DNA from 4 places in the Klebsiella sp. F11 genome. Region 1 is predicted to be linked to each of the others. Evidence: predicted binding sites of a transcription regulator. Region 1 holds the regulator's gene; each other region holds the start of a gene.

The links. The regulator Fur, encoded in region 1, represses iron uptake genes when iron is present. The targets are predictions, from matches to a motif close to ATAATAATGAGAACNACTATCAA.
Region 2: the regulator Fur is predicted to act here: its motif matches at 4,216-4,238, upstream of efeU (iron uptake transporter permease EfeU).
Region 3: the regulator Fur is predicted to act here: its motif matches at 3,459-3,481, upstream of sufA (Fe-S cluster assembly scaffold SufA).
Region 4: the regulator Fur is predicted to act here: its motif matches at 2,751-2,773, upstream of sodA (superoxide dismutase [Mn]).

What each region holds. Positions count from the first base shown of each region.
Region 1 covers NZ_CM160060.1:3,980,893-3,988,562, forward strand. Annotated here, with positions in the region: gene potE (putrescine-ornithine antiporter) at 1-825, shown strand, start outside; gene pgm (phosphoglucomutase (alpha-D-glucose-1,6-bisphosphate-dependent)) at 925-2,565, opposite strand; gene seqA (replication initiation negative regulator SeqA) at 2,599-3,147, opposite strand; gene ybfF (esterase) at 3,331-4,104, shown strand; gene ybfE (LexA regulated protein) at 4,238-4,531, shown strand; gene fldA (flavodoxin FldA) at 4,682-5,212, shown strand; gene fur (ferric iron uptake transcriptional regulator) at 5,504-5,956, shown strand; gene AC1M2H_RS19730 (ChiQ/YbfN family lipoprotein) at 6,036-6,368, opposite strand; gene chiP (chitoporin ChiP) at 6,416-7,670, opposite strand, start outside.
Region 2 covers NZ_CM160060.1:3,479,022-3,486,691, reverse strand. Annotated here, with positions in the region: gene putA (trifunctional transcriptional regulator/proline dehydrogenase/L-glutamate gamma-semialdehyde dehydrogenase) at 1-194, opposite strand, end outside; gene putP (sodium/proline symporter PutP) at 675-2,183, shown strand; gene AC1M2H_RS17220 (DUF3574 domain-containing protein) at 2,330-2,764, shown strand; gene AC1M2H_RS17215 (NupC/NupG family nucleoside CNT transporter) at 2,836-4,020, opposite strand; gene efeU (iron uptake transporter permease EfeU) at 4,295-5,134, shown strand; gene efeO (iron uptake system protein EfeO) at 5,183-6,310, shown strand; gene efeB (iron uptake transporter deferrochelatase/peroxidase subunit) at 6,315-7,598, shown strand.
Region 3 covers NZ_CM160060.1:2,492,379-2,500,048, reverse strand. Annotated here, with positions in the region: gene sufD (Fe-S cluster assembly protein SufD) at 1-762, opposite strand, end outside; gene sufC (Fe-S cluster assembly ATPase SufC) at 737-1,483, opposite strand; gene sufB (Fe-S cluster assembly protein SufB) at 1,551-3,038, opposite strand; gene sufA (Fe-S cluster assembly scaffold SufA) at 3,041-3,418, opposite strand; partial or broken gene AC1M2H_RS12400 (SOS response-associated peptidase) at 3,942-4,662, shown strand; partial or broken gene AC1M2H_RS12395 (LysE family translocator) at 4,732-4,998, shown strand; partial or broken gene AC1M2H_RS12390 (IS3 family transposase) at 5,035-6,242, opposite strand; partial or broken gene AC1M2H_RS12385 (LysE family translocator) at 6,323-6,559, shown strand; gene AC1M2H_RS12380 (IS630 family transposase) at 6,617-7,648, shown strand.
Region 4 covers NZ_CM160060.1:5,491,940-5,499,609, forward strand. Annotated here, with positions in the region: gene cpxA (envelope stress sensor histidine kinase CpxA) at 1-1,270, shown strand, start outside; gene yiiM (6-hydroxyaminopurine reductase) at 1,310-1,984, opposite strand; gene sodA (superoxide dismutase [Mn]) at 2,056-2,676, opposite strand; gene rhaT (L-rhamnose/proton symporter RhaT) at 2,968-4,002, shown strand; gene rhaR (HTH-type transcriptional activator RhaR) at 3,999-4,856, opposite strand; gene rhaS (HTH-type transcriptional activator RhaS) at 4,930-5,766, opposite strand; gene rhaB (rhamnulokinase) at 6,080-7,546, shown strand; gene rhaA (L-rhamnose isomerase) at 7,543-7,670, shown strand, end outside.

The DNA of each region.
Region 1 (7,670 bases):
GTCATCGGCTGGTTCTGGTTTAGTCCAACCCTCTACGCCAACTCATGGAATCCGCACCACGTGCCGTTCTTCTCGGCCGTTGGTTCTTCCATTGCGATGACGCTGTGGGCCTTCCTCGGGCTTGAGTCGGCCTGCGCCAACGCCGAAGTCGTGGAAAATCCGGAACGCAACGTGCCGATCGCGGTGCTGGGAGGTACACTGGGTGCGGCGATAATTTATATCGTCTCAACCAACGTGATTGCAGGGATTGTGCCAAATATGGATTTAGCTAACTCCACGGCGCCGTTCGGGCTGGCCTTCGCGCAGATGTTTACTCCGGAAGTGGGTAAGGTCATCATGGCCCTGATGGTGATGTCCTGCTGCGGCTCGCTGCTCGGCTGGCAGTTCACTATCGCTCAGGTCTTTAAATCATCGGCCGATGAAGGCTATTTCCCGAAAATCTTCTCTCGGGTCACAAAAGTGGACGCACCGGTTCAGGGTATGCTGACCATCGTGATCATCCAGAGCGGACTCGCGCTGATGACTATCAGTCCGTCGCTGAACAGCCAGTTCAATGTACTGGTAAACCTGGCAGTAGTGACCAATATCATCCCGTATATTCTGTCGATGGCCGCGTTGGTGATTATCCAGAAAATGGCGAACGTCAATCCGGCGAAAGCCAAATCCGCCAACGTTGTGGCCTTTATCGGCGCACTGTATAGCTTTTATGCGCTCTACTCCTCCGGCGAAGAAGCCATGCTGTACGGCTCGATCGTCACCTTCCTCGGTTGGACGCTTTATGGTCTGGTATCGCCACGTTTTGAGCTGAAAAACAAACACGGCTGATACCTGGCGAACCCGGATTATCGGCGATGCGCAGGAGCGGCTGGTGAGGTAATCTGAGTACAGTGATATAAAAAAGGAGCCCTGCGGCTCCTTTTTCGTTTAGGCGTTTTTCAGCACTTCGCTGACAATTTCTACCGCCTCTTTCTCAATCTGCTTGCGATGCTCTTCGCCGAGGAAGCTTTCGCAGTAGATCTTGTAGGCGTCTTCCGTGCCTGACGGACGAGCGGCAAACCAGCCGTTATCGGTCATCACTTTCAGACCGCCGATCGACGCGCCGTTGCCAGGCGCGGCGGTCAGGCGAGCGGTGATCGGATCGCCCGCCAGCGTGCTTGCGCTGACCATCTCCGGCGACAGCTTCGACAGCGCCGCTTTTTGCGCGGAAGTTGCCGATGCCTGCAGGCGGTTATAGCTCGGCGCGCCGAAGCGTGCGGCCAGCTCATCGTAGTGCTGCTGCGGGTTTTTGCCGGTGACGGCGGTGATTTCCGCGGCCAGCAGGCACATGATGATACCGTCTTTGTCGGTGGACCACGGCGTGCCGTCAAAACGCAGGAACGAAGCGCCCGCGCTCTCTTCACCGCCGAAGCCAAAGCTGCCGTCAAACAGGCCGTCAACGAACCACTTAAAGCCAACCGGCACTTCCACCAGCTTACGGCCGAGGTCACCGACCACGCGGTCGATCATCGCCGAGGAGACCAGCGTTTTGCCGACGGCAACCTCTTTACCCCACTGCGGACGGTGCTGGAACAGATAGTTAATCGCCACCGCCAGATAGTGGTTCGGGTTCATCAGCCCGGCCGGGGTCACGATGCCGTGACGGTCGTAATCCGGATCGTTGGCGAAGGCCAGATCGAACTTATCGCGCAGCGCCAGCAGGCCGGCCATCGCGCACTCGGACGAGCAGTCCATACGGATGGCGCCGTCTTTATCCAGGTGCATAAAGCGGAAGGTTTGATCGACGTGATCGTTAACGATGGTCAGATCCAGCTTGTAATGCTCGGCGATACGCTTCCAGTATTCAATCCCGGAGCCGCCCAGCGGATCGACGCCAAGCTTGAGGCCCGCTTTTTGAATCGCCGCCATATCGACGATATCCGCCAGCCCTTCAATAAACGGCTGAACCAGATCCTGCTTTTTGACGTGGCCAGAAGCCAGAGCCGCATCGAGGGAGATGCGCTTCACGCCCTGCAGGCCGGAAGCCAGCAGCTCGTTAGCCCGGTTCTCCACCACTTTGGTGACGTTGGTATCAGCCGGACCGCCGTTCGGCGGGTTGTACTTGATACCGCCATCTTCCGGCGGGTTATGCGACGGCGTAATCACGATACCGTCCGCCAGCGGACCACCTTTTTTGTTGTGCACCAGAATGGCGTTGGAAATCGCCGGCGTCGGAGTGAAGCCGTTGTTTTCCTGCACGATCACATCAACACCGTTAGCGGCCAGCACTTCCAAAACGGAAATAAAGGCCGGCTCGGAGAGCGCATGGGTATCCTTACCGACGTAGCAAGGACCGGTAATACCGTTCTTCGCGCGATCTTCCGCAATCGCCTGAGCAATCGCCAGGATATGCTGCTCGTTGAAGTTATGGCGACCCGCGCTGCCGCGATGGCCAGAGGTCCCGAACTTCACCGCATGCTCCGCGTTGCCTGCTTCCGGCTGCAGTACATAGTACTGGGCAGTCAGCTGGGCGACGTTAATCAAATCACTCTGTTGTGCAGGCTGCCCCGCACGCTTATCGATTGCCATTGCCTGATCCTTCTGATGCAAGGGTGAATAAAGCTAGATCGTGCCGCAAACCTTCTCAATCAACTCCGTGGGGAATTGCATTGACTGCATGATATGTTCAATCATACTGCATTTACGGCCAGTATTGGTATTGGTAATCACCCACCACGGCGTGCCGGGTACCTGCTTAGGTTTGGTCTGATTGCCGCTTTTCAGCAGAACGCGGGCGTCTTCAGCGAAATAGGTACGCGTACGTCCGTGCAGTGATTCGGTGGCCGCAGCAAACGCTTTGCCGTCCAGCGAGTAGAGCGTCGTTAGCACCAGCATAAAACGGTTTACCGCGCGCTTTTGATCGGCGTATTCATCAGATAACAGCAGCTCGCGCATCGCGCGAACCTTATCTTTCACCGGGTTGGCAGGCTTGACCTCAACGGCAGCGGTCGGAGCCTGCGCCGGCGCGGCTTTCGCGACGGCGGTGGCGGTCTGGGAAGCGGCGGAAAATTTCAGCATGCGCCGTAAAATGTCGGATGCACTCTCACCAATATGCTGGGTGTGGCTGGCAATATAGCGATAGAGATCATCATCAACTTCAATTGTTTTCATCTTAATCCAGTGCGATATCTTTTTCTGAATACAAGTTGTCAGGATTATAAGGACAAATCCTAACCGCGGATAGCGTCAAACCAGGATGGCGGTAAAACTCAGATAGCTCTGGGTCTTGCAGCCGGATGGCAGAATGTCCAACATAATACCCTAACCCGACGGAGCGAAAAAAAGAACTTTGCCATGAAATTAAATAGCCGCGCGCAATCTGCGCAAAATCCGCACAATAATTCCCCGGTGGTCCTCGTTCACGGTCTGTTTGGCAGCCTTGATAACCTGGGGATCCTCGCGCGCGACCTGGTTGCCGACTACGATATCCTGCAGGTCGATATGCGCAATCACGGTCTTTCCCCGCGCGATCCGCAGATGACCTACGCCGCTATGGCGCAGGATCTGCTCGACACCCTTGACGATCTGCAGTTGGAAAAAGCGACCTTTATTGGCCACTCAATGGGCGGTAAAGCGGTGATGGCGCTAAGCGCCCTGGCCCCGGAGCGCATCGACGGCCTGGTGGCTATCGATATCGCGCCGGTGGATTATCACGTCCGCCGCCATGACGAAATCTTTGCCGCCATCAACGCCGTGACCGCCACCGGCGCCGCGACCCGTCAGCAGGCGGCGGCAATCATGCGCCAGCATCTGCAGGAAGAGGGGGTGATTCAGTTTCTGCTGAAGTCCTTCGTTGACGGCCAGTGGCGGTTTAACGTGCCGGTCCTGTGGGATCAATATAGCCATATCGTTGGCTGGCAGCCGGTTCCCGCCTGGCCGCATCCGGCCCTGTTTATCCCGGGCGGCAACTCTCCCTACGTGACCGACGAGTATCGCGACGCGCTGCTGGCGCAGTTCCCCCAGGCCCGCGCGCACGTGATTGCCGGCGCGGGCCATTGGGTCCATGCGGAGAAACCGGAAGCGGTATTGCGCGCCATTCGCCGATATCTCTCCTCTTTAGCGGCATAACTGGCTAAAAACTGCCCGACCGCGCCGCAGAATGCCCGCGGTCGTTGGCGCAGCGGTTCGCCTGATGTATTATGGCGCGCTATCTGTGTCGGCAATGGCCCGACAACTCGTTTCCCCGAAGTCACTCTGAATCATGGCAAAAGAACAAACGGACCGTACGACATTAGATTTGTTCGCAACCGAGCGTCGCCCGGGTAGACCAAAGACCAATCCGCTTTCGCGCGACGAACAGCTGCGCATCAATAAACGCAATCAGCTTAAACGCGACAAAGTTCGCGGCTTAAAGCGCGTGGAGCTTAAGCTCAACGCTGAAGCGGTCGATGCGCTCAATGAGCTGGCCGATGCCCGCAATATGAACCGCAGCGATCTGATTGAAGAGATGTTGATGAACCAGCTGGCAGCCCTGCATAGCCAGGGTAAAGTCTGAGAAACCGCAAAAACAGCACTTTCATGTAGCAGAGTGTGCAGTCGGGCGTGATTGCTGTTTCCGCCCCCTCCCCTGTTCTGCTATGATTGCCGTTATCTGCGGGCATTACGCCACTACCACATCATTAAGTATCAAGAGGTTATTTTACTCATGGCAATCATCGGCATCTTTTTTGGCAGCGACACCGGCAACACCGAAAATATTGCAAAAATGATCCAAAAGCAGCTTGGTAAAGACGTTGCTGATGTTCACGACATTGCCAAAAGCAGCAAAGAAGATCTGCAGGCTCATGACATTCTGCTGCTGGGCATCCCGACCTGGTACTACGGTGAAGCGCAGTGTGACTGGGACGATTTCTTCCCGACGCTGGAAGAGGTCGATTTCAACGGTAAGCTGGTCGCCCTGTTTGGCTGCGGTGACCAGGAAGACTACGCTGAATACTTCTGTGACGCGCTGGGTACCATTCGCGATATCATCGAACCGCGCGGCGCAACCATCGTCGGCCACTGGCCAACCGCGGGCTACCATTTCGAAGCCTCTAAAGGTCTCGCCGATGACGACCATTTCGTCGGTCTGGCTATCGATGAAGACCGTCAGCCTGAGCTGACCAACGAGCGCGTAGAGAAATGGGTTAAGCAGGTTTCTGAAGAACTGCACCTCGAAGAAATCAAAAACGCCTGATCGTTAACGGCGCTATCTTGGGATATCGCCGTATTAATAGGTAAAAGCAATAAAACTAATAGCTACAAGTTTTTAACTTTTAATCACATATCTGTACAATGTCCTCTGATTTAACGAGGAGACGTGACGCAGTTTGTAGCCTGTGCCTCGTTTTTGACAGCATACAAGGCTCGATGCTTGCGGTTTTCATTTCATCATGGCAGTTCTATAATGAGACGCGTTACATCGGGTGATTCTCTGTATTACTTCCGCTAATGGAAGTAGATCGTTTAGCAACAGGACAGATTCCGCATGACTGACAACAATACCGCATTGAAGAAGGCTGGCCTGAAAGTCACACTTCCACGATTAAAAATTCTGGAAGTGCTGCAGGGGCCGGATAACCATCACGTCAGCGCGGAAGATTTATACAAACGCCTGATCGACATGGGTGAAGAGATCGGTCTGGCTACCGTTTATCGCGTACTGAACCAGTTTGATGATGCCGGCATTGTTACCCGCCATAACTTTGAAGGCGGTAAATCCGTTTTCGAGCTGACGCAGCAGCATCATCACGATCATCTGATTTGCCTCGATTGCGGCAAAGTGATTGAGTTCAGCGATGACTCCATCGAAGCGCGTCAGCGTGAAATTGCCCACCGTCACGGCATCCGCCTGACCAACCACAGCCTGTACCTGTACGGCCACTGTGCGGAAGGCGATTGCCGCGAAGATGAACACGCGCATGATCCGCTGGAAAAATAATTTCCCGCAGCGTAAGCAGCAAAAAGCCAACCCGAAGGTTGGCTTTTTTTATGCCCACAAATAGGAAGTACGGGGGAAATCAGGGCCGGGTATTGTTGCGGCGGATCTCTTTCCAGATCTGGTCGCAGCGGGCCTTCACCGCCTGATCGTTGCCGGTGCGGGTCGCCTGGATACACTGCTGATAATCCAGCACGCGCACGCTTTCCTGCGTGGCGAACTGCTGATGCTGCTTATCCTCTTTAAGAACGTTCAGCACGCTCTGGCAGGCCTGAACTTTATCCGGATTCCCTTCCGCCGTATTGATACAGGCGCTATAGGCATCCTTCAGTTTACTGTCTTCTTTTGGCGCCGGTGACTGCGTACAGGCCACCAGGCCCGATGCCAGCATGGCGATGAGCAATAGCTTTTTCATAATCAACCTCACGGACTGGCGGCAGGCTTACGCCCGCCGCTGCGGCATCAGAAAATAGTGAACGGGGCAATAACCATAAACTTCACGTCGCGCTCATCCTGGAAGATGTTGCCGTAGCCGCCGCTCCAGCTTGGAATATCGGAGTGGTTGTCGTATTGGGTGAAGTGGAGCTTGAACAGCGTGCCCTTCGCCCGGCCGTCCTGTACGGTATACATGGCATCGAGGCTGTAGGCCGACTCTTCCAGACGCTTATCCGCGTTGTAGTAGGCATCTGGCGTCGCCATTTTGCCCGGCTTCGCATCCCATGCGTAAACGTAAGACGCGCCAAACGCCCAGCCCGGCATATTCCAGTTTTTCATGTCATACATGGCGCCGAAGAACACCGCTTTTTCGCCGTTGGCGTTGAAGTCGGAGCGGTTATCCCACCACACGTCCAGGCGGCCGTTAGAGGATGCGTAGGTTGGAGTCATACGCTGCAGGAAGTAGCCCTGCTGGCCCTCGGCCTTAACCCAGGTGCCTTCCAGACGCAGGTCCAGCACGTCGGCAACCTTGTAGCCGAAGGTCAGCGCCTGCAGCCAGGCGGTGCCGTCATAAATATCGTTCACGCCGCCGTTGCTGACCTTATCGCGGGTGCCGTAGAACTGATAGCTGGTGTTTAACGGGGTGCCGGCAACGTCAAATTTATAGCTGGCCTTGGCAAAATATTGGTCGATATAGCCCTGAGCCTGGCCAAACGCGGCCTCCAGCACGAGGTCATTTTTAAAATCATATTTGGCGCCCAGAGAGTGCAGATAATCGACTTTGGTCTTCTTATCGTTCTGGTAGAAATCATCCATCTCGATATGCCACGGCGCTTTATATTCGTTGGTCCACATGTAGGAGAAACTCAGCGCGCCGGCGTCGCCGTAATCAAAGTTGGCTCCGGCTTCGGCACCTTGATAAGTGCCCGGCATAAAGCTCCAGTGCGGGGCCAGCAGCGTTTGCCCGGTTGGCTGAATATAGCCAGCGCGCGCCCACGCCGGGCCAAACTTAAATTTCGCCGCCGCTTTGTAGAGGCTAATTCCGCTCTTATCGCCGGAGTAATCTTCGTCGTAGGCTTTATTTCTTGAGGAGAAGGCAATTTCGTTGGGGTGGCCGCTTTCGCTGCTTTCCGCCATTTCAATGGCGGTAAAGGCCGCCACGTCAATACCAAACATATCGGCAGCGTAGCCGGACTGGAAATCCAGGTTGGAGTTCCAGGTTGAATGCGAAAGGTTGGTTTTGTACTTATCGCCGTCGGTGACGTCTTTACGGTCGCGCTCG
Region 2 (7,670 bases), 500 kb from region 1:
TCGCTTTCGTTGGCCGCGCCGGAGAGCAGCGCCGGCAGCTCGGGCAGCGATTCATCGCTCTCCAGCTTTTCCAGATAGTTGAAAATCGCCTGCTTAATCAGCCAGTGCGGCGTGCGGTCGATACGGCTGGCGGCGGACTTGATGCGGTCGCGTGTGGCTTCGTCAAGTTTAACGCCCATGGTGGTGGTGCCCATGTCAGGAACTCCTGTTATTGGTCATTCGCTGCATTCATTGCCCGGCCTTGCTGGCGCGGCATGCTGCGGCGAATTTGGCCTCTGTGCGGTTATGCGGTTGCGTAGGAATATCTACTATGTTGCAACTTTGTGCAACCTTGTTAATCGCAACTTGTGGGCCAGGTTGAAAAAGGCGCTTATTGTTAAATTTAATCGCAGAACTGGTGACGGTATAACCTTTATTAAATGACGTATTTATCTGCGTCAGTTAACAGTTTTACCCGGTGCAACCGATAAAAACGTGAGAGAGTGCAACTTATAACAAAATGAGGTTTGGCCATTGGCGGAATTAGTGTAAATGCTGTGTTAAATCGTTTGTGAAAAACCGAAGCTTCCGTCAGGATACGGTCGCCCAATACAACCCTTATGCCATTACCCCGTTCCGGTAGTGGAATAAACGACAAATCTGGACGTTGTCGACAAAAAAATCTGGAGATTTGCATGGCTATTAGCACACCGATGTTGGTGACTTTTACTGTTTATATATTTGGCATGGTACTGATCGGGTTTATTGCCTGGCGATCGACGAAGAACTTCGATGATTATATTCTTGGCGGCCGCAGCCTCGGGCCATTCGTGACCGCGCTGTCCGCCGGGGCCTCGGATATGAGCGGCTGGCTGCTGATGGGGCTGCCGGGAGCCATATTTCTTTCCGGTATTTCCGAGAGCTGGATTGCCATCGGCCTGACCCTGGGGGCGTGGATTAACTGGAAGCTGGTGGCCGGGCGCCTGCGCGTTCATACCGAGGCGAATAACAACGCCCTGACCCTGCCGGACTATTTCACCGGCCGCTTTGAAGATAACAGCCGGGTGCTTCGTATTATCTCCGCGCTGGTTATTTTGCTGTTCTTCACAATTTATTGCGCCTCCGGCATCGTTGCCGGCGCGCGTCTGTTTGAAAGCACCTTCGGCATGAGCTACGAAACGGCGCTGTGGGCCGGTGCCGCCGCGACGATTATTTATACCTTCGTCGGCGGATTCCTCGCGGTAAGCTGGACCGATACCGTGCAGGCCAGCCTGATGATCTTCGCCCTGATCCTGACGCCGATGATGGTGATTATTTCCGTCGGCGGCTTCGGCGATTCGCTGGAGGTGATTAAGCAAAAGAGCATTGAAAACGTCGATATGCTAAAAGGGCTTAATTTCGTCGCCATTATCTCGCTGATGGGCTGGGGGCTGGGCTACTTTGGACAACCGCATATTCTGGCCCGCTTTATGGCCGCGGACTCCCACCACAGCATCGTCCACGCGCGCCGCATCAGCATGACGTGGATGATCTTCTGCCTGGCGGGCGCGGTGGCGGTTGGCTTCTTCGGCATCGCGTGGTTTAACAACAATCCGGCGCTGGCCGGGGCGGTCAATCAGAACTCCGAGCGCGTCTTTATTGAACTGGCGCAAATCCTGTTTAACCCGTGGATTGCCGGGATCCTGCTGTCGGCGATTCTGGCGGCGGTGATGTCAACCCTGAGCTGCCAGCTGCTGGTCTGCTCCAGCGCGATCACCGAGGATTTATACAAGGCCTTCCTGCGTAAGAACGCCGGCCAGCAGGAGCTGGTGTGGATCGGCCGGGTAATGGTGCTGGTGGTGGCGCTGGTATCGATTGCGCTGGCGGCTAACCCGGAAAACCGCGTGCTGGGCCTGGTGAGCTACGCGTGGGCGGGCTTCGGCGCGGCCTTCGGTCCGGTGGTGCTGTTTTCGGTGATGTGGTCGCGCATGACCCGCAACGGCGCGCTGGCCGGGATGATTATCGGCGCGCTGACTGTCATCGTCTGGAAGCAATTTGGCTGGCTGGGCCTGTACGAAATTATCCCCGGCTTTATCTTCGGCAGCCTCGGGATCGTGGTCTTCAGCCTGCTGGGCAAGGCGCCTTCGGCAGCGATGCAGCAGCGTTTTGCCGAGGCCGACGCGCACTATCACTCCGCGCCGCCGGTACCTGCGACCGCAGAGTAACCCTCGGCCTTCTGCTATAGCCCGCCGTCGGCGGGCTTTTTTGTGCCTGCGGCTCGCCTCCGCTGGTCGATGTGGGCTGGCGTCCTCTTGCTAATTCTCTGAAAATACGCTGATATCTCAGCACAAATAACAATGAGGATAGCAATATGAGTTTCAGACAGGGTGCGCTGGCGTTGGTGCTGGCAGGGCTGCTTGGCGGCTGCGTGGCGCCGGGCAAAACCACCGTTTCAGCGCCGGCAGCCGGCGCCTGCCCGGCGGACAATACGATGGAGCAGACCACGCTGTACTTCGGCCTCAGTCGTCCGGCGGGTAAAGATATCATCCCCGCGGAGTGGCAGCAGTTTGTTGATCGCGATGTCACCCCGCGCTTTCGCGATGGTTTGACGGTGTTTGACGCCCGCGGCCAGTGGCTGGGTAACGACGGTAGCGTTGCCCGCGAGCAGAGCAAGGCGCTGATGCTGATCCACGCTAAAGATGCGAAGAGCGAAGAGGGGATTGAAGCGCTGCGCACGCTCTATAAGTCGCGCTTCGCCCAGGAGTCGGTGATGCGCGTCGATCGCCAGGTTTGCGTGCATTTCTAAAAATCGTTCATTTATAAATAGAAGGCGGGGCCACGCCGGCCCCGCCTTGATTGTCTCCGCTGGCGTCTCGCTTACAGCACCAGCCCGGCGAAGCTGGCGGAGAGCAGGCTGACCAGCGTCGCGCCGTAGACCAGGCGCAGGCCGAAGCGGGAGACGATGTTGCCCTGCGGCTCGTTAAGCCCTTTAATGGCGCCGGCGATAATGCCAATCGAGGCGAAGTTGGCAAAAGAGACCAGGAAGACCGACAGAATGCCCAGCCCGCGCTGCGTCATGCCGGCGGCAATTTTCTGCAGCTCGATCATCGCGACAAATTCGTTGGCTACCAGCTTGGTCGCCATAATACTCCCGGCGTTCAGCGCGTCGCTGAGCGGAATACCAATCAGCCACGCCAGCGGGTAAAAGACGTAGCCCAGAATCTGCTGGAAGCTGAGGCCAAATAGGGTGGCGAAGAGGGCGTTAACGGCGCTGATTAAGGCAATAAAGCCGATCAGCATCGCCAGAATAATCATCGCCACCTTGAAGCCCGCCAGAATATATTCGCCGAGCATTTCAAAGAAGCTCTGCGACTCATGCAGCTTCTCCAGCTTAATCTCCTGTTCGCTGCCCGGGCGCGTCGGGTTAATAATCGACAGCACAATAAAGGTGCTGAACATATTGAGGATCAGCGCCGCGACGACGTATTTCGCCTCCAGCATGCTCATATAGGCGCCGACAATCGACAGCGATACCGTCGACATCGCGGTGGCGGCCATGGTGAACAGGCGGCGGGAGGAGAGATCGCCGAGCACGCCTTTATAGGCGATGAAGTTTTCCGACTGCCCGAGGATCAGTGAGCTGACCGCGTTAAAGGACTCGAGCTTGCCCATGCCGTTGACTTTAGACAGCAGGGTGCCGATGACGCGAATAAAAATGGGCAGAATGCGCCAGTGCTGAAGAATACCAATCAGCGCCGAGATAAAGACAATCGGACACAGCACGCCGAGGAAAATAAAGGCCAGCCCTTTTTCACCCATGCCGCCAAATACAAAATTGGTGCCCTCGGCGGCAAAGCCGAGTAATGAGGTGAAAAAGCCGGAGATATTTTTAACTATCCACAGGCCGCTTTCGGCGTGGAGAAAAAAGAAAGCCAGCGCAATTTCAATAACAATTAACTGGATAATATAGCGAACGCGGATTTTTTGTCGGTCGTAGCTGGCAAGCCAGGCAAGGCCGAGGATAACCGCCAGCGCCAGCAGGAAGTGTAAAAACTGTGTCATATTGTTCTTTTCGCAGGTAAATAAGGCCGCTATTTAGCCACAGCCGCTACGCCCGGTAAATATTCTGCTGCGAAAAAACCGCCGATCCCGCCCGCCGCCGCGGGGGCAGGAGAATGCTTGCCTAAGTAATTATTTTCCAGCAATTAATTTACAACTCGTCACTATTCTCTACACATTTCACTTGTGTTTCTGATTATTGTAATGATAATCACTATCAGAAATATTTACCTATCTTTGCATCCGTTGACGGCGGCTCACATTTAAGGATGTCGGCATGTTTGTTCCATTTCTCATCATGTTACGTGAAGGTCTGGAAGCAGCGCTGATTGTCAGCCTGATCGCCAGCTACCTGAAGCGCACTCAGCGCGGAAATTTGATTGGCGTAATGTGGGTTGGGGTGATCCTCGCGGCGGCGCTGTGCCTCGGGCTGGGGATCTTTATCAACGAAACCACCGGCGAATTTCCGCAGCGTGAACAGGAGCTGTTTGAGGGCATCGTGGCGCTGGTCGCGGTCTTTATCCTGACCTGGATGGTGTTCTGGATGCGCAAAGTGTCGCGTAACGTGAAGCAGCAGCTGGAGCAGGCGGTGGATAACGCCCTGCAGCGCGGTAATAACCACGGCTGGGCGCTGGTGATGATGGTCTTTTTTGCCGTGGCGCGAGAAGGACTGGAGTCGGTATTTTTCCTGCTGGCGGCGTTCCAGCAGGATGTCGGCATCTGGCCGCCGCTGGGCGCGATGCTTGGCCTCGCCACCGCAATCGTCCTCGGCTTCCTGCTGTACTGGGGCGGCATCCGTCTTAACCTCGGCGTCTTCTTCAAGTGGACCAGCCTGTTTATCCTGCTGGTCGCCGCAGGCCTCGCCGCCGGCGCCATTCGCGCCCTTCACGAGGCCGGGCTGTGGAACCACTTCCAGGACGTGGCGTTCGATCTGAGCGGCGTGCTGTCAACGCACAGCCTGTTCGGCACCTTGCTTGAAGGGATCTTCGGCTATCAGGAAGCGCCGACCGTCAGCGAAGTGGCGGTGTACTTTATCTATTTGATTCCGGCGCTGGTGCTGTTTGCGCTGCCGCCGCGTAGCAATCCAGCAGCCTCGCGTACCGCCCCGCTTAAGTAGGGCGCCGCAGGATATATCGTTACCACATACTTACCGAAAGGGATGATCATGATGACTCATTTTCGCCGTAGTGCGCTGCAGCTTGCCGTCGCAGCGTTGTTCAGCTCCGCCTTTTGCGCCCAGGCTGCGGATATTCCGCAGGTAAAAGTGACCGTTAATGACAAGCAGTGTGAACCGATGGACGTAACCGTGAAGGCGGGTAAAACGCAGTTCATCATTCAGAACCATAGCCAGAAGGCGCTGGAGTGGGAGATCCTCAAGGGCGTGATGGTGGTGGAAGAGCGCGAAAACATCGCCCCGGGCTTTACGCAAAAGCTGACCGCTAACCTGCAGCCAGGCGAATACGATATGACCTGCGGCCTGCTGACCAACCCGAAAGGCAAGCTGACCGTCACCGGTACGGCCACCAAAGATGCGGCGAAAGCCGACGCGCTGCTGAGCCTCGGCGATGCGATCACCGCCTATAAAGCCTACGTCACGGCACAAACCGCCGAGCTGGTTTCCGGCACCAAAGCCTTCACCGACGCGGTGAAAGCGGGCGATATCGAAAAAGCGAAAGCGCTGTACGCCCCGACGCGTCAGCACTACGAGCGCATCGAGCCGATCGCCGAGCTGTTCTCCGATCTTGACGGCAGCATTGACGCCCGTGAAGACGACTATGAGAAGAAGGCGGAAGATCCGAAGTTCACCGGCTTCCACCGTCTGGAAAAAGCCCTGTATGGCGACAACAGCACCAAGGGCATGGAGAGCTATGCCGACCGCCTGAATACCGACGTGCTGGAGCTGCAAAAACGCATCAGCGAGCTGGCGTTCCCGCCGTCTAAAGTGGTGGGCGGCGCTGCCGACCTGATTGAAGAAGTCGCCGCCAGCAAAATCAGCGGCGAAGAAGATCGCTACAGCCACACCGACCTGTGGGACTTCCAGGCTAACGTCGACGGCGCGCAGAAAATTGTCGACCTGCTGCGTCCGCAGCTGCAAAAAGAGAACGGCGCGCTGCTGGCGAAAGTTGACGCTAACTTCAAGAAAGTTGACGTGATTCTCGCGAAATACCGCACCAAAGACGGCTATGAAACCTATGACAAGCTGACCGATGCGGATCGTAATGCGCTGAAAGGCCCGATCACCACCCTGGCGGAAGATTTGGCTCAGCTGCGCGGGATCCTGGGTCTGGACTAAGCCGATGGCAGAACAGAAGCAATCCGACGTGAATGAGCCTTCACGTCGTCGGTTATTAAAAGGGATCGGCGCGCTAGGCGGCGCGCTGGCCATCGCCGGCGGCTGTCCGGTTGCCCATGCGGCCAAAAGCACCAGCTCGCCGGGAACGCTGGCGCCCAACGCGCGTATGGAGGCGCAGCCCTTTTATGGGCCGCACCAGGCGGGGATCCTCACCCCGCAGCAGGCCGCGATGATGCTGGTGGCCTTCGACGTGCTGGCCAGCGATAAGGCCGACCTCGAGCGCCTGTTCCGTCTGCTGACCCAGCGGATTGCCTTCCTGACCAAAGGCGGGCCGGCGCCGGACACGCCGAATCCGCGCCTGCCGCCGATGGACTCGGGCATTCTTGGGCCGTGGATCGCCCCGGATAACCTGACGATGACCGTGTCGGTCGGCCATTCGCTGTTTGACGAGCGCTACGGGCTCGCGGAACACGCGCCGAAGAAGCTGCAGAAGATGACGCGCTTTCCTAACGATTCGCTGGATGCCGCGCTCTGTCACGGCGATCTGCTGCTGCAAATTTGCGCCAACACCCAGGATACGGTGATCCACGCCCTGCGCGATGTGATTAAGCATACCCCGGATCTGCTGAGCGTCCGCTGGAAGCGCGAGGGTTTTATCTCCGATAGCGCCGCGCGGAGCAAAGGCAAAGAGACGCCGGTTAACCTTCTGGGCTTTAAGGACGGCACGGCGAACCCGGTCAGCACCGACAGCGCGCTGATGGATGAGGTGGTATGGGTCACCGCCGGCCAGGGAGAACCGGCGTGGGCGACGGGCGGCAGCTATCAGGCGGCGCGGATTATCCAGTTCCACGTGGAGTTCTGGGATCGCACGCCGCTGAAAGAGCAGCAGACGATTTTCGGTCGCGACAAGCACAGCGGCGCGCCGCTGGGGATGCAGCACGAGCACGACGTGCCGGATTACGCTAAGGATCCCGATGGCGATATTATCGCCCTCGATAGCCACATCCGCCTCGCCAACCCGCGCACGCCGCAGACGCAGTCGAACCTGATGATGCGTCGCGGCTACAGCTATTCGCTTGGGGTGACCAACTCCGGACAGCTGGATATGGGGCTGCTGTTTGTCTGCTATCAGCACGATCTGGAAAAAGGTTTCCTGACGGTGCAAAAGCGGCTCAACGGCGAAGCGCTGGAGGAGTACATTAAACCTATTGGCGGCGGCTACTTCTTTGCGCTGCCGGGCGTGGCGGATAGCCAGCACTACCTGGCGCAGTCGCTGATTGAAGCCTGACGTTCCTGCCCGCAAGGGCAGGGCGTTTTCTGCTGTTTTTCCATTCTTTTTTTGTATTTCCTGCCTTGTGTT
Region 3 (7,670 bases), 1.5 Mb from region 1:
CAGCACCGCGCCGCCGAGCAGGAAGCTGCTGCTAAAGGCCGACGCATCGCGCCCCAGCGAGAGGTCGTTGTGGGCAAAGTGGAAGCTCTGCGGGTTTTCAAAGGCCAGCTTGATATGCTGCAGATGCGCGTTATCCGCCACCGTAGCGGTCAGGCGTCCGCCGGTAAAATGGCGTTGCTCGTTGAGGCTGACGTAGTGCTCAATAATCGTCGCCTCCGCGCCGCTCTCCAGATCCAGGTGATGCCGGTAGTGGGCGGTATTCATCTCTTCACCCGCCAGCCCGCGCGTCACGTGCATAATCAGCAGCGGCCTCGTGGGGCGCTGGTTGCGCTTCACGCGAATGCGGGTCACCGTCGGCGCCAGGCTTTCGGTCAGGTGCAGAAACAGCTCCGGCTGCAGCGCATCGGGCAGCGCCTGACGCTGGTTATCAATATTCACTTCATAGCCGCTGTCGGCCAGCCCGTCGCTCAATTCTTCACTGTAGCGGCCGTCGATAAACACCAGCCGCCAGGCATCGACGGAGAGCGCTAGCGCGTCCCGCTGCGCTTCGGTTAGCGCCTCGGGCTGCGGAGCGACAAAGGTGCCGCCGAGCAGCGCATCCAGCGGGGTATATTTCCAGTGCTCATGCTTGCGCGTCGGCAGCCCCAGGCGCAGCGCCTGCTGCAGGTGCTGGTGCGCTTCCGGCGTTCGCTGCTCCGCCTGAGCTTCAAACAGGTGATGCCACTGCTGCAGCGCGTTACTGCTGTTCGGTAAGCCAGCCATAGCCCTGCTCCTCCAGTTGTTTGACCAGGGTGAAGTCGCCGGATTTGACGATCCGCCCCTGATACAGCACGTGGACGTAATCAGGCTTGATATAGTCGAGAATACGCTGGTAGTGGGTAACGATAATAAACGCACGCTTGCCGTCGCGCAGCGCGTTGACGCCTTCGGAAACGATCTTCAGGGCGTCGATATCCAGCCCCGAGTCGGATTCATCGAGAATGCACAGCTCCGGCTCCAGTACCGCCATCTGCAGGATGTCGTTGCGCTTTTTCTCGCCGCCGGAGAAGCCGACGTTGACCGAGCGGGTCAGCAGGTCTTCCGGCATCTTCAGCAGCTTGATTTTCTCTTCCATCAGATCCTGAAAATCAAAGCGATCCAGCTGCTCCTGCCCGCGATAGCGGCGCACCGCGTTCAGCGCCGTTTGCAGGAAGAACTGATTGCTGACGCCCGGAATTTCAACCGGATACTGGAAGGCCATAAAGATCCCCTCGCCCGCGCGATCCTCCGGCGCGAGCTCGAGCAGATCCTTGCCTTTAAACTCAACGCTGCCGCCGGTTACCTCATAGTCTTCGCGCCCGGCGAGCGTTGCCGAGAGCGTACTTTTCCCGGAGCCGTTGGGGCCCATAATGGCGTGAACTTCGCCTGGTCGGATATCGAGGTTCAATCCGCGCAGGATCTCTTTATCTTCAACGGATACCTGCAAATCTTTAATACTTAACATGTATATTCCTTAATTCGGCGGTCTGATTCAGGCGGCGTTATCGCGGCGTCCCGTTTCGCTCAGACCGTTAACCGACGCTGTGTTCAAGGCTAATCGCCAGCAGTTTTTGCGCTTCCACGGCAAATTCCAGCGGCAGCTCTGAGAAGACATCCTTACAGAAACCGTTAACGATCATTGAGATCGCATCATCTTCACTGATCCCGCGCTGCAGGCAGTAGAACAGCTGATCTTCGCCAATTCGTGAGGTGGTGGCTTCATGTTCCAGCTGGGCGCTGTTGTTACGGCACTCGACGTACGGGAAGGTGTGCGCCCCGCAGTCCGGCCCGATCAGCATTGAGTCGCACTGGGTGAAGTTTCGCGCGTTGGTCGCCGTCGGCATAATTTTGACCAGCCCGCGGTAGCTGTTCTGGCTTTTCCCGGCGGAGATGCCTTTGGAGATAATCGTCGAGCGGGTGTTTTTACCGATATGAATCATTTTGGTGCCGGTATCCGCCTGCTGATGACCGCTGGTCAGCGCCACCGAGAAGAACTCGCCGATGGAGTTGTCGCCGCGCAGAATGCAGCTCGGGTACTTCCACGTTATCGCCGAGCCGGTCTCCGACTGGGTCCACGACATTTTGCTGTTTTCACCTTCACAGAGCGCCCGCTTGGTGACGAAGTTGAGGATCCCGCCGGTGTTGTTATCGCCGGGGAACCAGTTCTGCACCGTGGAGTATTTTACTTCGGCATCTTTGTGAATGATGACCTCAACCACCGCCGCGTGCAGCTGGTAGCTGTCGCGAACCGGCGCCGAACAGCCTTCGATATAGCTGACGTAGCTGCCCTCGTCGGCGACGAGGATCGTGCGTTCAAACTGGCCGGTTTTTTCCGCATTAATGCGAAAATAGGTCGACAGCTCCATCGGGCAGCGCACGCCTTTCGGCACGTAGATAAAGGTGCCGTCGGAGGCGACCGCGGCGTTCAGCGCGGCGAAGAAGTTGTCATTGCCGGGCACCACGGTGCCGAGATATTTTTTCACCAGCTCCGGATGGTCGTGGATTGCTTCGCCAAAGGAGCAGAAGATGATGCCCTGCTCCGCCAGCTTCTCCCGGTAGGTGGTGGCGACCGAGACCGAGTCAAATATGGCGTCAACCGCCACTTCGCGCCCTTCGCGCACCGGCACGCCCAGCTGATTAAAGGCTTCTTCCACTTCGCTGGTCAGAAAGTCAGCGGGGCCGGTTTGCTGCACCGCCCCCGGCGCGGAGGCGCAGGTGTCGTCGCAGTTGCCGCAGGACGGCGCGGAATAGTAGCTGTAGTCCTGATAGTCCAGCTTATCGTAGTGCGCCTTCAGCCAGTGCGGCTCTTCCATCTCCAGCCACGCCCTGAAGGCGTTCAGCCTGAACTCCAGCATCCACTCCGGCTCGTTGCGGCGGGCGGAGATCGCCCGCACCACCTCTTCGCTGATGCCCTTGGCCAGCTCGTCGGTCTGCAACCGGGTAAAAAAGCCTTCTTTATAATTCAGCGGCCCGCCGGTCCAGGTTTTGACATCGTCAGTTGTTTCAGTATTACGAGACATAATTACTCCGCCTGAACCCCAAAGCTTTCGCCGCAGCCGCACTCGTGCTGCGCTTTCGGGTTATGAAACTTGAAGATTTCATTTAATCCTTCCCGAACGTAATCCAGCTCCGTACCATCAATAAACGGCATGGCCTGCAGCGGCGCCCACAGCTTCGCGCCTTCGAACTCAAACAGCAGATCGTCTTGCGCGGGCTCAGCGATAAGCTCCATGACGTAGGCAAAGCCGGCGCAGCCGCTGGTTTTCACGCCCAGACGCAGCCCCTGCATCGGGGGCTGCTTGCTCACCAGGTCACGGATATGGGCGGCGGCGGCGGGCGTCATAATCAGGCCACGCCAGCTAAAATCGTCGGGGTTAAAGGTTCCTGCTTGTACTTCCATCGGTCTACCTCATTGGTTGGCGCCATCAGGGCATCTCACCATGTTAGTGATAACAATTATCACTTCAACCCACCTGGAGAAGGGGTATTCGCCCCTGCGACCCTTTTACGGCTCTTTTTATAAGCATAGACCCTGCTTTACTGCTTATCAGCTCTCATTTTTTCGATTTAATAGACTGAAAAATAATAAGTTATTTGCTGTGGGTTGGCAGAAGATGCGGCAATGGAAAAGATGTATCGAAAATACCGATTTTTGAGATAGGAGATGAAAAAATCCGCCTTTCAGCGACTTATCCGATATTCAACGAGTTACACTATTACACAGACGGACAATCAAGTCCGTGAAAGGACATTTTAATGTCCCCAAAAGTGTCCCCATCAACTCCGCTGCCCCCGTTATGCCCCGAAAAATAGCCTGACTAACGCCAGCTTTTCCTTCTGACGGATATGTGATTCCGTCATTAACCCCCGCGGTTCTTTCCGGCTCTATTCCAACATCGATGCTTTCAGTCTGACCGCAGGAGGTGACTACGTGTGGACGTTTTGCCCAATCACAAACGCGTGAAGAATACCTGGCTTATCTGGCCGAAGAGGCCGAGCGGAATATTGCGTTTAACCCTGAACCGATCGGCCGTTACAACGTTGCGCCGGTGCCAAAGTTCTGTTGCTGAGCGAACGTAACCAACAACTGCACCTCGATCCGGTTCACTGTGAGGATACGCGCCCGGGTTGTGGGATAAACCTGCGCTCATCAATGCTCGTGTAGAAACCGCGGCAACCAGCCGGATGTTTAGGCCCCTCTGGCAGCATGGCCGGGCGATCTGTTTTACGGATGGCTGGTTTGAGTGGAGGCGTTAAGGTGACAAGAAACAGCCTTACTTCATTCACCGGAAAAACGGAAAGCCCATTTTATGGCGGCGATCGGCAGCGTGCCTTTTGAACGCGGCGATGAAGCCGAGGGATTTTTGATTGTGACCGCTGCTGCCGATCAGGGGCTGGTCGCTATTCACGACCGTCGGCCGCTCGTTCTGGTTCCTGAAGCTGCGGGCTACTGGGTGAGGCAGGATATCGGTGGGAAAGAGGCGGAGGAGATAATTGCAGATGGTGCGGTACCAGCAGACCATTCATTTCACATGGCACCCTGTTTCCCGCGCGGTGGATAACGTTAAGAATCAGGGGCCGGAATTGATTGAGGCTATTATAGCTTTGATAACGCCCGCAATGTGCCAGAAGCGGGCGTTATAGTATATTCTGCTTTCGGCCCGCATCGGGCTGAGGTAACGTGGCGAAAATATTTTTCCGGACTCAACTAAGATGCCTTCCATCGAAACGTTTATGACTTTCCTTCTCGCGCTGACGCTTCTGGAGATTTCTCCGGGGCCAGACATGATGCTGACTATCGCCAGAGGAGTTGGTCAGGGAAGACGTATTGCACTGCTTACGGTACTGGGCAACGTATTTGTAGCAGGTTTTGTGCAAGTTTCTTTTCTTGTCCTGGGGCTGCTAACCATTGTTCATGCATGGCCGGTTGCGCTAGATCTGCTAAGGTGGGCTGGTGCGGCTTATCTGATATGGCTGGGTGATCTTGACCCGCCATCTCCGGACAGCTTTTGTATCTTAAGTTAACGATGCCCGCTGCCGCCGGTACTCTCTCGGAGAGTGATATCCCAGCGCACTGTGCGGGTGATTTTCATTCTAGTGATTGAACGCCGCTGCAAGGTTCTGTAGCGCTGTTCCCACATCTGGTTTTGGCATGAACGCGATGTAATCTTCCTTCATCGTTTTCACGAACCGTTCGGCCATGCCGTTACTTTGTGCGCTGCTCACCGCTGTTGTACACGGCTCCAGATTCAGTTCTCGCGCGAACTTCTTCGTTTCATGCGCGGTGTACGCTGAACCGTTATCTGTCAGCCACTGCACTGGTTTACCCGGCAGCGTGCTACCGAAGCGCCTTTCCACTGACCTCAGCATCACATCCTGTACCGTTGAACTGTCGTAGCCTCCCGTGCTCGCTGCCCAGTCTATGGCCTCCCGGTCGCAACAGTCCAGTGCGAACGTCACCCGAAGCTTCTCGCCGTTGTCACAACCGAACTCGAAGCCGTCTGAACACCAGCGCATATCGCTTTCCGCTACCGCGATTTTGCCTTTATGCTCCCGCTTCGGACGCTCTGGTTTATCACGCAACAACAGCAGATTATGTTCGCTCATTATCCTGTAAAGCCGTTTGGCGTTCACCGGTGGAAGTCCCTCTACACGGCGTTGCTTACGCAGGATACCCCACACCCGCCGGTAACCGTAGCTGGGCATGTCGCTGATGATGCCGAGGATCTCCGACAGTATCTCTGCATCAGCTTCGTCATTACGCCGGTTGCTGCGCCTGTCCTGCCAGTCGGCAGAGCGGCTCACCCGCAGTGATAACTGCGCACGCGACACGCTCATGGTGCGACTAACCAGAGCTATTCCCCGTCCTTTGGCAACAAGGGCGCGTGCGCTATCCATTTTCGCGACTGGCCGTACTCCACCGCTTCTTTGAGGATCTCAACTTCCATCGTCTTCTTACCCAGGAGACGCTGTAGTTCCCGGACCTGTTTGAGTGCAGTCGCCAGCTCCGAAGCCGGAACCACTTCCTCTCCGGCCGCAACGGCGGTGAGGCTACCTTCCTGATATTGCTTCTTCCATTTAAACAGCAGACTGGGCTGAATACCGTGCAGACGAGCAACGTGGGAGACATTCATACCCGGCTCCATTGTTTGCTGGATGATGGCAATTTTCTCTTGCGGAGTCTTACGCTTACGGGCTTCTTGCCCTAACAGGATCCCGGTCATCTCAAAATTAACATGGTTGTTAGACATATATTTAAGCCTATCTCTTATCTGGAGATACAGCTACTGTCCGGTGTTTCAGGGGGCTACATCATCTGATATGGCTGGGCATAAAAATGATTGCGACTTCAGGCACAGATACCCGTCTGCGGAAAACTGCAAAAATTTCTGACTGGAATGCCGTTAAGGAAGGCGCCCTGAACAGCCTGACTAATCCAAAATCCCTGCTGTTCATGTTTGCTTTTCTTCCTCAGTTTGTCGATCCCGCCGCGGGTCCTGTCTGGCTGCAATTGCTTGTTCTGGGCAGTATCCAAAAGCTATACCCGTGATCATTGAAACTGCTTGATTTCGTCGGTGCTGAGGATCATGCTCAGGCCATGAACGTAAAACTGACCTCCGCACAGATTGCCGCCCTTGAGGCTCAGCACCGGCAGAGTCGTGACCGCCGTGTCTGCGACCGGATACGCTGCGTGCTGCTTTCTGCTCAGGGCTGGTCTCCTGCCATGATTGCGCAGTCTCAGCTCATTCATGAGACCACGGTTCTGCGTCATCTATCGGATTATCTCAGCGACGGTAAGCTCACCTCTGATAACGGCGGTTCGCAGGAGCATCTGACTCCCGGGGAGTCTGCCGAACTTCGTCAGCTTCTGACTGACACTGTTCACATCACGACGGCCAGTATCGTGTCGCTTGTCCGTGACCGCTTCGGTGTGCGCTACAGCATTCCGGGTATGAATAAGTGGCTTCACCGCAACGGGTTCACCTGGAAAAAACCGTCAGGTATTCCCCATAAGTTCTGCCCGGCACAACAGCAGCAGTTCATGACGCATTATGAAGCGCTGAAGCAGGCTGCCGGTGACAGCGAACCCATTCTGTTTATGGATGCGGTACATCCGACGCAGTCAACGAAGCTGAGCTGTGGCTGGATAAGAAAGGGGGAACTGAAAGCGGTGAAAACCACCGGGAGCCGGACCCGCCTGAACATCATCAGCGCCCTCAGCGTGAACGACCTGGCCCGGACGGTGACCCGTGATTATCCGCAGATTAATGCGGATGCTATCTGCCGTTTTTTTATTGCAGTTCGCCAGACTTATCCGGTGTCGCAGAAAGTGCATCTGATACTGGACGGTGCGCCTTATCACCGGGCATCGCTGGTTAAGGACTGGGCCTTCGTGATGAATATTGAACTGCATTATCTGCCGCCGTACAGCCCGAACCTGAACCCGACAGAACGGTTGTGGAAGGTGATGAATGAGCATGTGCGGAATAACCGGTATTTTGCGTCAGCGAAAGCCTTCAGGGACGCGATAAGAGGATTTTTTGAACGAACCCTGCCGGAACTGGGGCAGAAACTGGGCTGTCGTATCAACGACAATTTTCAGGTGCTCAGTTCCGTGTCAGAGACATAACGACGTATAGCGTAAGGTGTTC
Region 4 (7,670 bases), 1.5 Mb from region 1:
GACCGAACTTCTGGAAAGCGAGCAACGCCAGGGCATCATGATTGAGCAGCACGTTGAGGCCGAACTGGCAACCGATCCCCCCAACGATCTGATGTGGTGGCGTCGTCTGTTTCGGGCGATAGATAAATGGGCTCCGCCGGGACAGCGCCTGCTGCTGGTCACCAGCGAAGGGCGCGTTATCGGCGCAGAACGCAACGAAATGCAGATCATTCGCAACTTTATCGGCCAGGCCGATAACGCCGATCATCCGCAGAAAAAACGCTACGGTCGTCTGGAAATGGTCGGCCCGTTTTCCGTCAGGGATGGCGAAGATAATTATCAGCTCTATCTGATCCGCCCCGCCAGCACGTCCCAATCCGATTTCATCAACCTGCTGTTTGACCGTCCGCTGCTGCTGCTTATCGTCACCATGCTGGTCAGCGCCCCGCTGCTGCTATGGCTGGCGTGGAGTCTGGCAAAACCGGCGCGTAAGCTGAAAAACGCCGCCGACGAGGTCGCCCAGGGGAACCTGCGCCAGCACCCGGAACTGGAAGCCGGCCCGCAGGAGTTTTTAGCCGCCGGGACCAGCTTTAACCAGATGGTCACCGCCCTGGAACGGATGATGACCAGCCAGCAGCGTCTGCTCTCCGATATCTCCCACGAGCTACGCACGCCGCTTACGCGCCTGCAGCTGGGCACCGCGCTGCTGCGCCGCCGCAGCGGCGAGAGCAAGGAGCTGGAGCGTATTGAGATGGAGGCGCATCGGCTGGACAGCATGATCAACGATCTGCTGGTGATGTCGCGCAATCAGGCCAACAACGCGCTGGTTAGCGAGACGGTAAAAGCCAACCAGCTGTGGGGCGAGGTGCTGGATAACGCCGCCTTTGAGGCCGAACAGGTAGGGAAATCGTTCACCGTGGAGTATCCGCCGGGGCCATGGCCGCTGTACGGCAACCCCAACGCGCTGGAAAGCGCGCTGGAGAATATCGTCCGCAACGCCCTGCGCTACTCGCATACCCGAATTTCGGTGAGCTTCTCGGTGGATAAAGACGGTATCACGGTTAACGTCGATGATGACGGGCCGGGCGTCAGCCCTGAGGATCGCGAGCAGATTTTCCGTCCGTTCTACCGCACCGACGAAGCGCGCGATCGCGAGTCAGGCGGTACCGGCCTGGGGCTGGCGATTGTCGAAGCCGCTATTCAGCAGCATCGCGGTTGGGTGAAGGCCGACGACAGCCCGCTGGGCGGCCTGCGGCTGACCATCTGGCTGCCGCTGTATAAGCGCACCTGACGAGATGTCCCCCGGCCTGCGTCCGCAGCCGGGGGAGCATTATTTTCCCCACAGTCGGCGGGAACTATCTTCGATCTGCCCACTTAAACGCCGCTTCTGCATGGTGCGGCTCCAGCTTACCGACAGCCCCGCCGCAGAGAGCAGGCGATGATACTGCTCATCATCAAACGGCATATGCCAGGCAATCGCGCCGGCCTCGTGTACGCTGATATCGCTCACCCGGGACACCAGCTCCAGCGGCGCGTCGCAGGACACCACGCCCCCCGCCACCACCCGATACAGCCAACCGGTTTTGCCGCTATTCTGCATTCGCTGGGCCATATCGCTGATAGCAAAATGGAAATTGAGCTTAAAGCACGGCGATCGCGGTTGCGTCACCTGAATCAGCGCCTCGCCCCAGCGAAAGATATCGCCGATATAGACGTTTTTCTCGGTCATCCCTTCTGCAGAGAGGTTTTCGCCAAAGGCCGGCGCGCAGAAAAGGCCGGCCTGCTGGGGGAATTCGCGGACCCAGTCGGCGTAGTGCTCACGCGGGTACTGGCAGAGCGCGCGATCCGGACCGCCGTGAATTTTCGTTTCCGCCTGCTCATCGCCTTCCAGCCCCAGATCGCCGAGGGTTAACTCGCCATCGACCTGGATTTTCCCGATGGCGCTCGGACGGCTTCCTTCGTAATCCCTTATTTTGCCTACAAAGACGTTCACCGGATAGTGCATCTGCTGCCCCCTGCTACAGGTATAAAAAAAGCGAGTCATCAGACTCGCTTCTCGGTCAGCACAATGCAACCTTATTTTTTGGCGGCAAAACGCGCTGCGGCTTCGTCCCAGTTAACCACGTTCCAGAACTCTTTGATGTAGTCCGGACGACGGTTCTGGAATTTCAGGTAGTAAGCGTGTTCCCACACGTCCAGGCCCAGGATCGGGAAACCGGAAGCGCCGGAGATAGCTTCACCCATCAGCGGAGAGTCCTGGTTCGCGGTAGAAACCACGGCCAGTTTGTCGCCTTTCAGCACCAGCCACGCCCAGCCGGAGCCGAAACGAGTGGCTGCCGCTTTCTCAAACTCGGCTTTGAAGTTATCAACGGAGCCGAAATCGCGCTCGATAGCCGCTTTCAGGTCGCCCTGCAGGGTGGTACCGGTTTTCAGGCCTTTCCAGAACAGGCTATGGTTAGCGTGACCGCCCGCGTTGTTACGCAGAGGACCTTTTTTGTCAGCCGGCAGCTGATCCAGTTTAGTAATCAGCTCTTCAACAGACAGATCGGCGAATTCCGGCAGGCTTTCCAGCGCAGCGTTGGCGTTGTTAACGTAAGCCTGGTGGTGCTTAGTATGGTGGATTTCCATAGTCTGCTTGTCGAAATGTGGTTCCAGGGCGTCATAAGCGTACGGCAGGGCTGGCAGTGTAAAACTCATAATCATCTCCATTATTGTCGAGCGGCTGCGAGTGTTAAGGCCGCGTAAGCAGTTGGTTCATTATAGTTAATTAAATGATATTGAAAACGCTTATCAATGCCGTATTTTTAATAAGGTTATAACAGAGTGTGATACCTGCGATTTTGTGAGCTGGAACAAGTAATTAAGCCGTTGGTTGCCAGAGTTTTCCAACACGTGGCAACAGCCTGAAGGCGATAAAACTGACCGATTTTTACACTCATCGGGTCGGAAGAAGATTTATCCGATAAAAAATAGATGAGGATAAGATCAATGAATCACGCGATTACGATGGGCATTTTTTGGCATTTGATAGGTGCGGCCAGTGCAGCCTGTTTCTATGCTCCGTTCAAACAAGTTAAACAGTGGTCATGGGAAACCATGTGGTCTATCGGCGGGATTGTCTCCTGGCTGATCCTTCCCTGGACTATAAGCGCCATGCTGTTGCCTGATTTTTGGGCCTATTACGGCTCCTTCAGCACCTCGACTCTGCTACCGGTCTTCCTGTTCGGCGCAATGTGGGGGATCGGCAATATCAACTACGGCCTGACCATGCGCTATCTCGGCATGTCGATGGGGATCGGTATCGCCATTGGTATTACCCTGATCGTCGGAACGCTGATGACCCCCATTCTCAACGGTCAGTTCGGGGTTTTAATCAATACCAAAGGCGGCCAGATGACGCTGCTCGGCGTGCTGATCGCAGTGATTGGTGTCGCTATTGTGACCCGCGCGGGGCAGCTGAAAGAGCGCAAAATGGGCATTAAAGCCGAAGACTTCAATCTGAAAAAAGGCCTGCTGCTGGCGGTGATGTGCGGGATTTTCTCGGCGGGGATGTCGTTTGCGATGAACGCCGCCAAACCGATGCACGAAGCCGCCGCGGCGCTGGGGGTCGACCCGCTATACACCGCCCTGCCTAGCTACGTGATCATCATGGGCGGCGGCGCGCTGGTAAACCTCGGATTCTGCTTTATTCGGCTGGCCAAAGTGAAGAATTTGTCGATAAAAGCGGACTTTTCACGGGCAAAACCGCTCATCGTCGCCAATATTCTGCTTTCCGCACTCGGCGGCCTGATGTGGTACCTGCAGTTCTTTTTCTACGCATGGGGCCACGCCAGCATTCCGGCGCAGTACGACTATATGAGCTGGATGCTGCATATGAGCTTCTACGTGCTGTGCGGCGGGCTGGTTGGGCTGGTGCTGAAGGAGTGGAAAAACGCCGGGCGGCGTCCGGTCAGCGTGCTCAGCCTCGGCTGCGTGGTGATCATTATTGCCGCCAATATCGTTGGCCTTGGGATGGCGAACTAAATCGCCTGGGCGGCGACGCGACTGCGTTGCCGCCACTGTCCCGGCGTCATGCCAATCTCACGGTTAAAGACCACCGAAAAGTAGTTACTGTCTTCAAATCCGCACTGCATGGCGATTTCGCCGATCAGCCGCTCCGTATGCTGCAGCAGATACTGCGCGTGGCAAATTCTCAGCTGACGTAAATAGTGGTTGATCGTCATCCCCGTCTGCTGGCGAAACTGCTGGCGCAGGGCGCGCTCGCTGCACGCCTCCCGTGCGCAAAAGCGATCGAGAAAAAAAGGCCGGTTCAGGCTGCCCGCCAGCTCGGTCAGCAGTTTATCAAGGAGGGCTTCGCTTTGGGTCGCCGCCAGGTTGTCGGTCGCATAGCGATGCCGGTGCAGGCTCAGCGCCAGCTGGGCGAACAGCAGTTCGGCCATCTGGTTGGCCTGGGCGTCGCTGCGGTTGCTCTCCTGCTCAAGCAGGGTAATTACCTGCCGCACCTGGGTCATACCGGAGCTGCCAATTCGCCAGTGCGGAAGCCACGGCGTACCGAACAGGCCGGGAATATGGGCCGCCCAGTCAAAGTTGAGCCGCAGCCGATCCGGGCAGTAGATGACGTTTTGCAGGACCAAATCGTTAACCGAGGCGTAGGAGTGCTTATCTTCGGCGCGGATATAGAACAGATCGCCGCGGGTAATGCGCCACGGGCGATCGTTAAGCACGTGCAGGCCGTTTCCCCGCCATACCAGCACCAGTTCGCAGAACTCGTGGGTATGCTCGGCGAAAACGTTTTGCGGGTAGCGATCCGCTACCGCCACCGCCTGAGAGGGCGAGGCAAAAAACTCATCTTTGCGAAGAATCAACTGACCGGCCACCGCGACAACTCCAGGCGCAAATAACGTTTCATTATTCGCATTTTTGCTCGCTAAAACGTTGACTGCTCTCGCGTTACTGAAGAATGGCGTCGCGCCCCTGGCGGACATCGCGCGGCGACCAGGAAAACTCTCGGCGAAAAAGCGTCGAAAAGTGGTTACTGTCGCCGAACCCGCAGTGATAGGCGATATCCGTGACGCTGTCATCGCTGTGGCGCAGCAGGTGGCGCGCCTTCATCAGCCGCACCCGGTTCAGGTAGCGCTGCGGCGTCAGGCCGGTCTGCTGCTTGAGCTGGCGATGCAGCGTACGCAGCGACAGTGAAAACTGCGCCGCCACAGCTTCCCAGCAGACATCCTCGGCAAAGTGATCTTCCAGCCAGGCCATCAGGTGATTGAGCCGCGCCTCGCTATCGGCGGCCCCTTCCGCGAGGCTGCTTTTGCGCAGCAGCACCAGTAGCTGCATAAAGAGAATTTCCCGGCTGGCGATGGTATGCACATCCGACTCGGCGCCGAGGCCTTCCATCTGGTTGACGATCTGCCGCACCTGCTGCAAAGCCCCCTGATTAACCCGCCAGTGCGAGAGATAGTTGCCTTCCTGCTCCTGCGGCAGCAGCAGGTTCAGGCCGTTCAGAAAGCGAAAGGCGTCCGGCGCGCGGTAGAGCACGTTGGTCAGGCACAGATTATCGGTATGTTCATAAAGATGGCGGTCGCGATCGCGAATAAAGCACACCGAGCCGCCGCTGATGGTATAGGGCTGGCCGTTGAAAACGTGGATCCCCGTCCCGTGCTCGACGATAACAATTTCATGGAAATCATGATGATGTTCCGGAAACGCCGGCTGAGGGAGGCGTGGCTCAATAGCAACAGCAGAAGTCCCGGACTTAAAGAAATCCACACTGTGCAATATGGTCATAGCAGCTCCCTCGTAATGAGAAATGTTATCAATCAGTGTGGCAAATAGTAATTAAGGACCGGCAATCCGACCTTCAATTTTTGACCGCAAACGGCGTAAAGCCTGCCGGTTTTTCAAGAAACAGCCGGAAAGATCCGGAACTGCGGACAGCGTCACATCACCCGCGCCCATAGCGACAGAATGAAACTGTGAGCTCTCTCACTGTCACCTTTGCTTTCTTGCCAGCCGGGAAATTTCCCTGTCCGTGGCAAGAAGGTGCGCGACCGGCGACTTTTTTAGACTGCTGGCAATGATTTTTAGAAGGATCTCTGCCATGAGTTTTCGTCATTGTGTTGCCGTTGATTTAGGCGCCTCCAGCGGGCGGGTGATGCTCGCCCGCTATAAAAGCGGGCAGCGTGCGCTGACGCTGCGTGAAGTCCACCGTTTTACCAACAGCCTGCACAAGGTGGACGGCTACGACTGCTGGGATATCGATAGCCTGGAAGGCGACATTCGCCGGGGGCTGGAGAAGGTGTGCGCGCAGGGCATCCTTATCGATAGCATCGGCATTGATACCTGGGGCGTGGATTATGTCCTGGTCGACAAGCAGGGCCAGCGCGTCGGCCTGGCGGTCTCCTATCGCGACGCTCGCACCCTCGGCCTGATGCAGCACGCCGAAGCGCAGATGGGCCGCGCGGATATCTATCGCCGCAGCGGCATTCAGTTTCTGCCGTTCAACACCCTGTACCAGCTGCGCGCCCTGGTTGAGCAGCAGCCGGAGCTGGTGAGCCAGGCCGCGCACGCGCTGCTGATCCCGGACTATTTCAGCTTCCGCCTCACCGGCCAGATGAACTGGGAATACACCAACGCCACCACCACCCAGCTGGTCAATATCAACAGCGATAGCTGGGACGAAGAGCTGCTGAACTGGAGCGGCGCGCCGCGCGAGTGGTTCGGCACCCCGACCCATCCCGGCAACGTCATCGGCCGCTGGAGCTGCCCGCAGGGCAACGCGATCCCGGTCGTCGCCGTCGCCAGCCACGATACCGCCAGCGCGGTGATCGCCGTTCCGCAGCAGGACCCGGACGCCGCCTGGCTCTCCTCCGGCACCTGGTCGCTTATGGGCTTTGAAAGCCAAACCCCCTACACCGGCGACGATGCGCTGAAGGCCAATATCACCAACGAAGGCGGCGCGGAAGGCCGCTATCGGGTGCTGAAAAATATTATGGGGCTGTGGCTGCTGCAGCGGGTGCTGAAAGAGCAGAACGTCAGCGACCTGCCCGCGCTGATTGCCCATACCGCCGGGCTCCCTGCCTGCCGTTCGGTGATTGACTGCAACGACGCGCGCTTTATCAACCCGGCCAGTATGAGCGCCGAGATTCAGGCCGCCTGCCGTGAGTCCGGGCAGCCGGTCCCCGCCAGCGACGGCGAGCTGGCGCGCTGCATTTTCGACAGCCTGGCCCTGCTCTACGCCCGCGTGCTCGGCGAGCTTGCCCGGCTGCGGGGGCGTCCTTTCAGCCAGCTGCATATCGTCGGCGGCGGCTGTCAGAACGCGCTGCTCAATCAGCTGTGCGCGGACGCCTGCGGCATTACGGTTATCGCGGGCCCCGTCGAGGCCTCTACGCTCGGCAATATCGGCATCCAGCTGATGACGCTAGACGAGCTGAACAACGTCGATGATTTCCGTCAGGTAGTGCGCGACAACTACGCGCTCACCACGTTTACCCCTAATCCTGAAAATGAAATTGCCCGCTTCGTTGCGCAGTTTCAGCCACAACAGACCAAGGAGCTTTGCGCATGACCACTCAACTTGAACAAGCCTGGGAAATCGCTAAACAGCGCTACGCCGCCGTCGGCGTGGATGTCGAGGAGGCCCTGCGCCAGCTGGACCGGCTGCCCGTCTCCATGCACTGCTGGCAGGGCGA